Acidithiobacillus ferrooxidans ATCC 23270: one gene and its partner. The protein of the gene in region 1 interacts with the protein of each later gene in a pairwise test. Links are inferred from orthologs where the notes say so. Each region holds a gene or a part of one and is shown in the gene's direction. Other genes may lie near its edges.

Region 1 (5,390 bases):
CTGCTCAGTGAACACCCGTCACAGCTTATTCCCACCATCCGATCCCGTTTGCAGAGATTGCCGTTCCCGACGATGCTTCCGGGGCAGTGCGTGAACTGGCTGGAAGGTCTCGGCATACCGCCTGCGGAGGCGCTCTCGTTAAGTCGGCAGTTTGCGAACCGGCCATTGCGTGCCTGGCAACTTTGGGAATCCGGATGGGTCACGCTGCGCCGAACCTGGATCGAGACGCTGTTGAACCTTCCTCGGCAAGGGCCTGTCGCCGCTTTGCGGCTGGCAGACAACTGGGCCAAAGACACCGACTTGCTGCTGCTGCGCGAACTGGTTCTAAGCCTGTTGGCGGATTTGCTGCGTCTTCAAGGCCATCGCCTGGACAACGTCGTGCATTTAGACTATCTGCAATCGCTGGAGGTTATGGCGCAATCGGCCCGGGTCGCGTGCCTCTGGCCGGCCCTGGAGGGGTGGGCGCGGCTGCCTGAGTCGCTTGCGCAGAATCGCAATGTGGGGATGACACTGGAAACGTTATTGTTGAATTGGGTAGGCATTTGGTCAGGACAGGTGGCGCATGGAATTACAAGCTGAAGCGGGGGGTGCGGCAAAGGCGCTGTCCGTCGTGTTACGGGATGCCACCGCAGTGCAGCGTTACTACATGCCCAACATCAAAGGGGGCGGGGTACTGGTAGAGACAGCGAACCTCCTGCCCATAGGTACCGAGGTGCTGCTCATGATCACCCTCCCCGACGGTCAACCGCGTGCACCGGTCATGGGAAAGGTGGTGTGGGTGACGCCACCCGACAACCGTGAGGGTCGTCCTCCCGCCATCGGTGTCCAGTTTGTCAATGACCGCTCCGGGGTCCTGATCCGGATTCAGAACGCGCTGTCCGGCCTGCCAAGGAACGATGGTGAGGTGCTGAGTTTTTAAAATGCCGCTTGGGCGCAGGCCCCGCACGGGTCACTCCGCACGGGGTCATTGCCCTGATGCTGGCGTCTGAGGTACACTTCGTCCCCTCAGGAGAGGTGACCGAGCGGCCGAAGGTGCAGCACTGGAAATGCTGTGTACTCCAAAAGGGTACCGTGGGTTCGAATCCCACCCTCTCCGCCAATCATCGTCCGTCAGTGGACAGTCTCAGGTTTTCTATGGCGACAAAGATCGGTCCCCTCGCAGTGGTAACTGGTGAACCCCGTCAGGCCCGGAAGGGAGCAGCGGCAGCCGGTGATCCAGGTGCCGGGGTGCGGCTGATCGGCGTCGCCACCCTATATTTCAGAGCCGCATGAGCGCCTATCTCGCGCTGGCCCGCCGCTGGCGACCCCAACATTTTGACGATTTTGTCGGGCAGGAGGCCGTCGTCTCCGCCTTGCGCCATGCCCTGGATTCCGGCCGCATCCATCATGCTTTTCTGTTCACCGGCACACGGGGCGTCGGCAAGACGACTCTGGCGCGGCTGCTCGCCAAGTGTCTGAACTGCGAGCGAGGCGTGAGCAGCAACCCCTGCGGAGAGTGCAGCGCCTGCCGCAGTATTGCTGCAGGGAACTTCGTGGATCTGCTGGAGGTGGACGCGGCAAGCCGTACCCGGGTGGATGAGACCCGCGACCTTCTGGACAATGTCCAGTATGCGCCTACGGCTGGTCGCTACAAGGCGTACCTCATTGACGAGGTGCATATGTTATCTGCGCACAGCTTCAATGCGCTGCTGAAAACCTTGGAAGAACCGCCGGAACATGTCAAATTTCTGCTGGCGACTACGGACCCACAGAAGCTGCCGATAACCGTGCTCTCCCGCTGCCTGCAGTTTAATTTACGTCGCCTGGATGTTCCCCAGATTCAGGGAAGATTGCGGCAGATCATGTCGTTGGAACAGGTGCCGGCGGAGGACGCCGCCCTGCAGATACTATCGCGCGCTGCCGACGGGAGTCTGCGTGACGCCTTGAGTCTGCTGGATCAGGCTATTGTCCACGGTGGTGGCGCGGTGCGGCGCGACGGCGTGCTCGCGATGCTGGGGCGCAGCGGCGATGACGCGGTGCTGGGTCTGATCGCCGCGCTGGTGGACCGAGATGCTGCACAGGTATTCGCCATAGTGGGTGATCATCTGGCGCGGGGCATGGACGGGCCCGGCCTGCTGGACCTGGTCATAGAAGGCCTGCATCGCATCGCTCTGGCGCAATTTCTTCCAGCCGATCCGGATGACGATGGCGCCGAGGCGGTCGTGCATCTGCGCGGGAGAATCAGCCCGCTTACCCTGCAGTCCTGGTATTTTTTGCTCCTTTCGGCACGACGTGACTTTGCGCTTTATCCAGATGATCGCATGGCGCTGGAGATGGCCTTTCTGCGGGTGTTGAGCTTTTCCGGTTCAGCATCGCCCGACTCGCCGCCAGCGGCCCTCCCGGGCGGGGAAAACCGGCATCCTGGCGAGTCACTTCCCCCGACGCGCGAATTCGTTATGCCCGAGGCAACTTCACCGCTATCGGATCATTCGGTTCCCCTGCTCTCCATCCGTTCACGGGATGAAGTCCGGGAGCCGTCGCCGGTAGCGACGTCCGGTCAGCGCGATGCGGATGCCGGGACCGCGCCAGCAGCAGACTGGCGTCGCGTACTGGCATCGCTGGCGGTGTCGCCGATGATTGCCGAGTACCTGCGCTACGGACAAGCCCTGCGCTGCGATCCGGAGGCGGTGGAGTTGGCCGTGGAGCCCAATTATTTGCCGTTCCTTCTCAAGACCGAGGCCCGCCGGGCGTTACATCAGGCGCTTACGGCATATTACGGCCGGGAGCCCAGGCTCAGCATTGTTGCTCTCACCATAGAGACCGGGGTGGGCAGCCTGGTGCAGGAAGACCGGGCGCAGCTGGCGTCCCGGCAAGCTGCAGCAGAGGCACGTGTGGCCGCGGATCCGCGCATCGGCGCGTTCCTCGAAGCCCTGGATGCCCGCGTAGAATCCATTGAAATCGTGGCGGCATCCTCAAACGATATGCCGTCAGCTCACAATGAAACGTAAACAGGGAGGTAAGGAAAAGATGAAAGGTGGACTGGGGAATATCATGAAGCAGGCGCAGCAACTCCAGGAGCGTTTGCAAAAGACGCAGGAAGAACTTGCCCAGGTAGAGGTGCAGGGCCACGCGGGTGGCAATCTGGTGGAAGTCACCATGACCTGCCGACATGACGTGCGGCGAGTTCGCATCGACCCCTCTCTGCTGACCGACGGCGATCAGGAGATGCTCGAAGATCTTGTGGCAGCGGCCATCAATGACGCCGTGCGCACTGCTGAGAAGGTCAGCGCGGAGCGGATGTCGGAAGTGACTGGCGGCATGAATATTCCGGGCATGAACCTGCCTTTCTAGGCACTTATGGCAGACGTTCCGAGTATGGACGCCCTGGTGGCACTGCTACGCCGCCTACCGGGTATTGGCCCGCGTTCGGCGCAACGGATCAGCTATGAGTTGCTGGTGCGTAAGCGCGATCTCATGCCGCAACTCGCCGCAGCCTTTCAGCAAGCCCACGCGGTGGTCCGTTTTTGTGAGCGCTGCAACAACCTGAGCGAAGCGCCATTGTGTGCCGTCTGTCGTTCCGAACACCGGGACCGTTCCATTTTGTGCGTGGTGGAATCGCCCGCTGATCTGCGTGCAATCGAGGATACGGGGGTGTTCGTCGGCGAATTTTTCGTATTGATGGGGCATTTGTCGCCCCTGGACGGCATCGGTCCCGAAGCCCTGCATATCGACCGCCTCAGCGCGCGACTGGGTGAAACAGACTTGCAGGAAGTGATTTTTGCGACCAATCCTACCCTGGAAGGAGAGGCTACAGCCCAGTTTCTCGCTGGACTGGTTCCTGACGGTGTCACCATCAGTCGTATCGCGCGGGGGGTGCCGGTGGGTGGTGAACTGGAATATGTCGATCGCAGCACCCTCGGGCGCGCCTTGCATGGTCGTCGCTTGCTCGACGAATAAGCACTTACCCATCGTTTCGTAAAGATAAAAGCCATCAATTTCGAGAGGAAGCAGCCATCATGATACCCACAGGAGTCACGCCTCCAGGCGGAAATGTGTTTTTTTTGCTGATGGGCGCCATTCTGGTGTTTGCCATGCATGGCGGATTCGCCTTCCTGGAACTGGGTACGGTACGACGGCGCAGCCAGGTAAATGCGCTGGTGAAGATTCTCAGTGATTTTGGTATATCCACCATCGTCTATTTTTTTGTGGGTTATCATATCGCCTATGGCATCAGCTTTTTTGCCGATGTAAAGGCTCTGACCGCAAGCAATCATGGTTTTCAGATGGTGCGGTTTTTTTTCCTGCTGACCTTCGCTGCTGCGGTGCCAGCCATTATCTCCGGTGGTATTGCCGAACGGGCACGTTTTTATCCCCAATTGCTGGCGACTGCCTTTCTGGTGGGACTGGTTTATCCCTTTTACGAAGGGATCGTCTGGAATGGTCATTATGGTATTCAAGCCTGGTTTACCAGCGTTTTTGGTGCACCTTTCCACGATTTCGCAGGCTCGGTGGTAGTGCATGCCATGGGTGGATGGATGGCGCTGATGGCGGTCTGGCTGCTGGGTTCGCGCAAGGGGCGTTACGGGAAAGATGGTGCGGTACACGCCATGCCGCCTTCCAACATTCCCTTTCTGGCGCTGGGCTCCTGGATTCTGATCATCGGCTGGTTTGGTTTTAATGTGATGAGTGCACAGCAAATTGCCGCTGTGCAGGGTCTGGTGGCACTCAATTCGCTTATGGCACTGGTGGGCGGCATGCTGGCGGCGCTGGCGGTAGGGAAGGGCGATCCGGGCTTCGTTCATAATGGCGCTCTGGCAGGTCTCGTGGCCATCTGCGCCGGTTCCGATGTGGTGCAACCCATTGGGGCTTTGGCCATCGGTGCCATTGCCGGCATTATTTTTGTCTACCTGTTCACCTTTGTGCAGCATCGCCTGCGTCTGGATGACGTGCTGGGTGTCTGGCCGCTCCATGGTGTTTGCGGGGTGTGGGGTGGACTGGCCGTCGGAATTTTTGGACATCAGTTCCTCGGCGGCGCCGGTGGGGTCAGTTTCTGGTCTCAGTTGCTGGGCACCGCACTAGGCGTCCTGGTCGCCCTGGCGGGCAGTGGTATCGTCTACGGCAGCATCAAGTACTTTATCGGGATTCGTCTGGATCCCGAGGCGGAGTATGCGGGGGCGGATTTGAGCTTGCACCATGTCAGCGCGTATCCTGAAGAGGATATCGAGAGGGCGTGACCATGACAGAACCTTTTGCTGCCCTGAACTGGCAGGCCATGCCGGGCCTGCCGGTGCGCAGCCCGCAGGCGCACAAAGGAAGCTTCGGCCACGTTTTCGTAGTAGGCGGAGGGCCGGGCATGGGCGGGGCACTGGCGCTGGCCTCTGCCGCCGCCTATCGGGTGGGCAGCGGATTGG
Region 2 (6,625 bases), 410 kb from region 1 along the record:
CCGGCTTGCGTGGTGCTGATTGATCATCCTGCTTTCAATCTGCACGTTGCCAAGATGGCCAAGCAGATGGGCATTCGAGTGCTCTATGTGGTGGGTCCCCAGATCTGGGCCTGGCGCTCGCAGCGAATCCACCAGATCAAGCGCGTAGTGGACCACATGCTGGTGCTTTTTCCTTTTGAGGTGCCCATTTATGCACAGGCGGGGGTGCCGGTGCATGTGCTGGCCCATCCCTTGCTGGCGCAGACTGCGACGGCGCAGGACGGAATGGATGCGCGGGCGGCACTGGGACTGACGGCAGGGGGGCCGGTGCTTGCGCTCCTGCCGGGCAGTCGCCGCGGCGAGCTGGAACGTCTGACTCTACGCTATGCGGAAACGGCGCGACGTTTGCGCAAACAAATACCGGATCTGCGGATTCTGGTGGCCTTGGCCAGGGAGGAGTTGCGCCCCCTCTGGGAGCGGCTCTGGAAACAGGGTGCGGGGCCGGAAGATGCGCAGTTGGTGGTCGCTCAGACGCAAACCGTGCTGGCAGCCGCTGACGTGGTGCTGGTCGCCTCCGGTACCGCCACACTGGAAACGGCACTCATGCGGCGCCCGGCGGTCGTCGTCTATATTTTGAACGCACTCACCTTTGCTTTCGTCCGAAGACTGGTGAAGACCCCCTTCGTGGCCATGCCCAATATTTTGCTCCAAGAGGCCGTATACCCGGAATTCCTCCAGGAGGCCTTCGAGCCCGCCCAAGTGGCTGATGCACTGGCGGCGCTTTTGGGTCCGGCGGGTTCCGAGCAGGTGGCAAAATTGCAGAAACTGCGCAGCCTGCTGGAAGGCAATCCTCCCGAGCAGTTGCAGCAAGTGCTCCGGGAGATGCTGGCATGAAAACGGTAACGCCATGAAAAGCGCCCCAATTCTGGAACATTATGGACCCTGGTGCGCGGGTGTGGATGAAGCGGGGCGAGGGCCCTTGGCGGGTCCAGTGGTGGCAGCGGCGGTGATTCTGCGCGTACCTCTTCACGGTCTGGACGATTCCAAGAAAATGACGGCCGCCGCACGGACACATTGGGCCGCACGTATCCGCAATGAGGCCCTGGCCTGGTCGGTAGCCCGGGCTGCGGTCTGGGAGATCGAGCGCTACAATATTCTCCAGGCGTCGTTGCGGGCCATGGCGCGGGCTATCGTCGGCCTGCCCCGGCAGCCTCGGCGGATTCTCGTCGATGGCAACCAATCGCCTCCCGGTTGGCAAGTAGAGACGCTGGTGGGCGGCGATGGCCGGGTGGACGCCATTGCTGCGGCAGGTATTCTGGCTAAAGTGACACGGGATGAGGAGATGCAGTTGCTCGACCGATATTACCCTCAATATGGGCTGGCGCGGCATATGGGTTACGGCACGGCGGTGCATCTCCAGGCATTGCGGCGCTGGGGTCCCTGTGCCCTGCATCGGCGCGGCTTCGGACCCGTCGACCAGGCCTGGGAGACGCAATGATGCGTACGCCGCAGTTCGTCCATCTGCACGTACACTCCGAATACTCCCTGGAAGACGGAATCATTCCGGTCAAGGCGCTGGCCAGACGCTGCGCGGAGCGAGGCATGCCGGCCGTGGCGATCACTGATCACGGCAACCTTTTTGCCCTGGTGAAATTTTATAATGCTGCCCGGGGGCAGGGCGTCAAGCCATTGATTGGCAGTGAAGTCTGGGTGCATGATGTGGCAGAACCGGAACGACCGGTCAGCCTTGTCCTGCTGTGCATGGACAAAACCGGTTACCGTAACCTCAGCCGCCTGCTCAGCCGGGCTTACCTGGAGGGCAGTCGCCACGGTCGTCCGCAGATCGACGTGGCATGGCTGGAAGGGTCGAGCGACGGTCTCATTGCCCTGTCTGCGGCAGGGCAGGGGGAGATCGGGCGTGCCCTGCAGCGCCATCCGCAACAGGCGGAAAGCCGGGCGCGATACTACGCAAGGCTTTTCCCGGAGCGTTTTTATCTGGAGGTGCAGCGCAACGGTGAGGCGGAACAGGAGGCCCTGGTCCAGGCCACGGTGGCGCTGGCGGAAAAACTGGATTTACCGCTGGTGGCCACCAATAACGCCCACTTTCTCGATGCGGCGGACTTTGCGGCTTTCGACGCGCGACAGTGTATTTCTGCGGGCTTTACCCTGGACGACCCGCGCCGTCCACGGCGTTTTACGCCGGAGCACCGCCTGCCGGACCCCGAAGAAATGCGAGAGCGTTTTGCGGACCTGCCGGAAGCTTGCGACAATACCGTCGAAATTGCGCGACGCTGTAATATGGAGCTGGTGCTTGGGCATTATGCGCTACCGGACTACCCCATTCCCGCCAACCAGTCCGTGGATGAATATTTGCACGACGCGGCGCAAAAAGGTCTGCAGGAACGCTTGCAGGAGCTGCGTATCACCGGCGACGCCACGCTGCCTTATCACGAGCGCCTGTTGCGTGAGGTCGGCGTCATTCAGCAGATGGGCTTCCCCGGTTATTTTCTCATCGTCGCGGATTTCATCCAGTGGGCAAAAAATAATGGCGTGCCGGTAGGACCTGGTCGTGGTTCCGGCGCCGGATCGCTGGTGGCCTACGCACTACGGATCACCGATCTCGATCCCATCGGCAATGGCCTGTTGTTCGAGCGCTTTCTCAATCCCGAACGCGTTTCCATGCCTGACTTCGACGTGGATTTCTGCATGGATCAGCGTGACCGCGTCATTCAGTATGTGGCCGACAAATACGGTCGTGACCGGGTCGGCCAGATCATCACCTTTGGGACGATGAAGGCGCGGGCGGTGGTGCGTGATGTCGGCCGGGTGCTGGGTCTACCGTATGGCTTTGTCGACCAGTTGGCCAAGCTGGTGCCGGGTGATCTGGGAATGACCCTGGCGAAGGCCCTGGAGGAATCGGAGGAACTGCGGCGACGCCAGGCTGAGGAAGACGACGTCCGCGACCTGCTGGACATCGCCTTGCGCCTGGAGGGTTTGCCCCGTCACGCCTCGACCCATGCGGGTGGCGTGGTGATCTCCCCGGAGCCACTGGCCGACCGCCTGCCGCTCTTTAACGACGGCTCTGAAGGGGGGGGTAACGTCACCCAGCTCGATAAGGACGATGTAGAAAAGATGGGGTTGGTGAAGTTCGACTTTCTCGGCCTGCGTACCCTGACCATCATCGATATGGCGGTCAAGCTCATCAATGCCGATGCGGCAGCGGCGGGTCGTGCGCCCGTGGATATTCAGCAATTGCCTTTGGACGATGCGGCGACTTTCGCCCTGCTCAAGTCCACCGAGACGGCGGCGGTCTTCCAACTGGAATCATCGGGTATGCGCGATCTGGTGCGGCGCCTGCAGCCGGATACTTTTGAAGATATCGTCGCCCTCGTCGCCCTGTTTCGGCCGGGGCCGCTACAGTCGGGTATGGTGGATGATTTCATCGCCCGCAAACACGGCAAGGCGCAGGTAACCTATCTGCATCCGGATCTGGCACCGATTCTCCGGGAAACCTATGGGGTGATTGTCTATCAGGAACAGGTCATGCAGTCCGCCCAGGCGCTGGCGGGTTATTCCCTCGGCGGTGCCGATTTACTGCGGCGCGCCATGGGCAAGAAAAAGCCGGAGGAAATGGCCAAGCAACGCAGCATTTTCCTGGAGGGAGCCCACAAGAACGGTTTGGCCGCGGACCAGGCCGGGGCCATCTTCGACCTCATGGAAAAGTTTGCGGAATATGGCTTTAACAAATCCCACTCGGCAGCCTATGCCCTGGTGTCCTACCAAACCGCTTATCTGAAGGCCCACTATCCGCAGTTTTTTATGTCTGCCGTGCTGACCGCAGATATGGACCACACCGACAAAGTTGTGGCGATGATTGCCGAGTGCGCGCGCATGGGCCTGCGCATTGCTCCACCGAGCGTTCAGCACAGTGTGCTGGAGTTCCGGCCGGAGGGGGATGATCATATCCGCTTTGGTCTGGGTGCCATCAAGGGCTTGGGACGGGCGGCCATTCAGGCGATTCTCGACGCCCGTAGAGGAGGCGCCTTCCTGAATCTCTTCGATCTGCTCTGCCGGGTGGATACCCAGAAAATCAATCGTCGTGCCCTGGAGGCATTGATTCGCGCCGGAGCCATGGATGACTGGGGCGTGTCGCGGGCCAGCCTGATCGCTTCCGTGGACGGTTGTATGGAAGCAGCGGCGCAGTTTCAGAGCAGTCAGGCGAGCCTGCAGGAATCATTGTTTAGCGGACAGGAAGCGTTGCGGGTAGCGCCGCCGCTGGTGTCTGCCGAGGCATGGAGCCTCACCGAAACCCTGCGTCAGGAACGGGAAACTCTGGGCTTCTATCTCAGTGGTCACCCCATGGACAGTCTGCGGGATGATCTGACGGCGCTGGGAACGATACCTCTTGGCGACGTCGCGGTCGGGTCCACGGTATTGGTGGCGGGGTTGGTGGTAGCGCGGCGCAGCACCCGGACCAAGCGCGGTGATCGTATCTATTTCCTGACCCTCGACGATGGTCAGGGGCGGCTGGAGGTCGTCGTCTTTGGCGAAGTCTGGGCGCGGGCCGGCAAGATCCGAGAGGGTGAGGAGCCGGTGCTGGTTCTGGGTGAGGTGGGCGAGGACAGCTATTCTGGCGGCCTGCGGCTCAGTGCCCTGCGTCTGCTGGATACGGCACAGGCGCGTGAGGAATTGGCTGCCCAATTGACCTTGGATCTGGGTCTTGCCGAAGATATGGCGCCGCGAGATCTGCTTGCCGTGCTCCGTAAGTATCCTGGCCAAACGGCCTTGCGCCTGCGTTTGCGGGTCGCAGACGACGTTGTCGCGCAATTGCGGGTGACGGAAAACCTGAGCTTCGCGGCGAGTCCCGCCGCCATTGCCGCCCTGACGGCGTTGGCACCCGCGGCGCACTGGCACTGGAGCTATCGGCCGGTGACCCTTCTCGTCAATAATGTCGTCCCCCTGGAGCGTGCACGGCACGCGACGCGACGCCCGGCCTGAGCGCCGGCCATATTCGGAGTGGTAAGGAGTGAACATGAAAATCAGTTATCTGGACTTTGAACAATCGGTTGCGGAGCTGGATGCCAAGGTGGAGGAACTCCATGCCCTGAATCAGCCGGGTATCGCCGATGACATCAGTCGCCTGGAAGTAAAAGCGCGCAAGGAGTTGCAGCGTATTTACAGCAAGCTTGGTGCCTGGCAGACGGTACAGGTGGCCCGTCACCCACAGCGGCCTTATACCATGGATTATGTGCAGGCCCTTTTCACGGAAGTACAGGTGCTGGCAGGCGACCGTGCTTTCGCCGATGATCAGGCTATTATCGGCGGTCTGGCGCGCTTCAATGGACAGCCGATCGTCTGGATGGGACATCAGAAGGGCCGCGACACCAAGGAAAAGATTCAGCGCAACTTTGGGATGCCGCGTCCGGAAGGTTATCGCAAGGCCTTGCGTCTGCTCCGCCTTGCCGAGCGTTTTGCCTTGCCGGTATTTACGTTCATTGATACGCCCGGAGCCTATCCGGGTATTGGTGCCGAAGAGCGCGGCCAGAGTGAGGCCATAGCCCGTAATCTCGCAGTGATGTCTGATCTGGCGGTACCCATTATCTGCACGGTCATTGGTGAAGGGGGCTCCGGCGGGGCCCTGGCGATTGGCGTGGGTGACCGGATGCTGATGCTGGAGTATGGAGTGTACTCCGTCATTTCGCCGGAAGGCTGCGCCTCCATCCTCTGGAAGAATGCGGCCATGGCAGCCGAGGCCGCGGAAACTCTGGGTATCACCGCCCGTCGTTTGCAAGGAATGGGTCTGGTCGATGAAGTGCTGGCCGAACCCCTCGGTGGCGCGCATCGCGATCCGGAAGCGGTCTTCGCGCTGGCACGTGAGCGTTTCGCCCATCACCTGCAGGAGCTGCAGGCGATGGATACCAGCAAGTTGCTGACCACCCGTTACGAACGCCTGATGCACTATGGAGTCGTCGGCGCTGCCTGAGCTGGAGCGGCGTCTCCGGACGCGTCTGCAGGGGGATCTGCGCCCACCGCGGGGACGCTCCCTCTATGTGGCTTACAGTGGCGGCGGGGACTCCACGGCGCTGCTCGTGGCACTGCTTTCTCTAGGGTACGAGATCCATGCCTTGCATGTGGATCACGGCTGGCACCCGGACAGTGCGCAGTGGGCCCGGTTCTGTCAGGAGCAGGCCAAGGCTCTGGGGGTTCCTTTCACCCTGCTGCATCTGGCTGCAGATACACCGGGCGAGGGGCCGGAGGATCAGGCCCGGCGTGCCCGCTATGCCCTCATGGCGGCGCAGTTGCGGCAGGGGGACTGGCTGTTCACGGCGCAGCACCGCGAAGATCAGGCGGAAACCGTGCTTTTGCAACTGTTGCGCGGTACCGGCGTGGCGGGACTGGCGGGCATGCCCCGGCAGCGCCCGCTGGGAGCCGGGCTTCTGGTTCGGCCCCTGCTGGACGTACCGCGGCAGGTGTTGCGGGATTATCTGGAACAGCGGCAGTTACCCTTTCTGAATGATCCGGCCAATGCCGATATGCGCTACGACAGGGTGCGGATACGTCGCATCCTGCTCCCGCAACTGCAGGAACTGGGTTGGCCCCACGCGACGATCAGTATCGCCCGCGCTGCGGACAATCTCGCCGACAT

Evidence for each region.
Region 2: the proteins of dnaX (region 1) and dnaE interact in binary tests that used the Escherichia coli proteins (3 or more experiments, as listed by UniProt). The link is inferred for Acidithiobacillus ferrooxidans ATCC 23270 from one-to-one orthologs.

Annotation. Positions count from the first base shown.
Region 1 is NC_011761.1:1,669,779-1,675,168, forward strand. What follows is about bases 762-3,627. They hold dnaX (DNA polymerase III subunit gamma/tau), read left to right. Parts: upstream 762-1,268; coding sequence 1,269-2,987; downstream 2,988-3,627. Other genes in these bases: AFE_RS08865 (PilZ domain-containing protein), read left to right, coding at 762-919; AFE_RS08880 (YbaB/EbfC family nucleoid-associated protein), read left to right, coding at 2,977-3,330; recR (recombination mediator RecR), read left to right, coding at 3,337-3,627. Also shown: AFE_RS08860 (DNA polymerase III subunit delta' C-terminal domain-containing protein), read left to right, coding at 1-579; more of AFE_RS08865, read left to right, coding at 563-761; more of recR, read left to right, coding at 3,628-3,936; AFE_RS08890 (ammonium transporter), read left to right, coding at 3,996-5,213; AFE_RS08895 (NAD(P)H-hydrate dehydratase), read left to right, coding at 5,216-5,390. UniProt on the Escherichia coli protein: Part of the beta sliding clamp loading complex, which hydrolyzes ATP to load the beta clamp onto primed DNA to form the DNA replication pre-initiation complex.
Region 2 is NC_011761.1:1,260,825-1,267,449, forward strand. What follows is about bases 1,077-5,177. They hold dnaE (DNA polymerase III subunit alpha), read left to right. Parts: upstream 1,077-1,476; coding sequence 1,477-4,977; downstream 4,978-5,177. Other genes in these bases: AFE_RS06820 (ribonuclease HII), read left to right, coding at 1,077-1,477; AFE_RS06830 (acetyl-CoA carboxylase carboxyltransferase subunit alpha), read left to right, coding at 5,012-5,177. Also shown: lpxB (lipid-A-disaccharide synthase), read left to right, coding at 1-873; more of AFE_RS06820, read left to right, coding at 887-1,076; more of AFE_RS06830, read left to right, coding at 5,178-5,962; tRNA lysidine(34) synthetase TilS, read left to right, coding at 5,940-6,625. UniProt on the Escherichia coli protein: DNA polymerase III is a complex, multichain enzyme responsible for most of the replicative synthesis in bacteria. This DNA polymerase also exhibits 3' to 5' exonuclease activity. The alpha chain is the DNA polymerase catalytic subunit.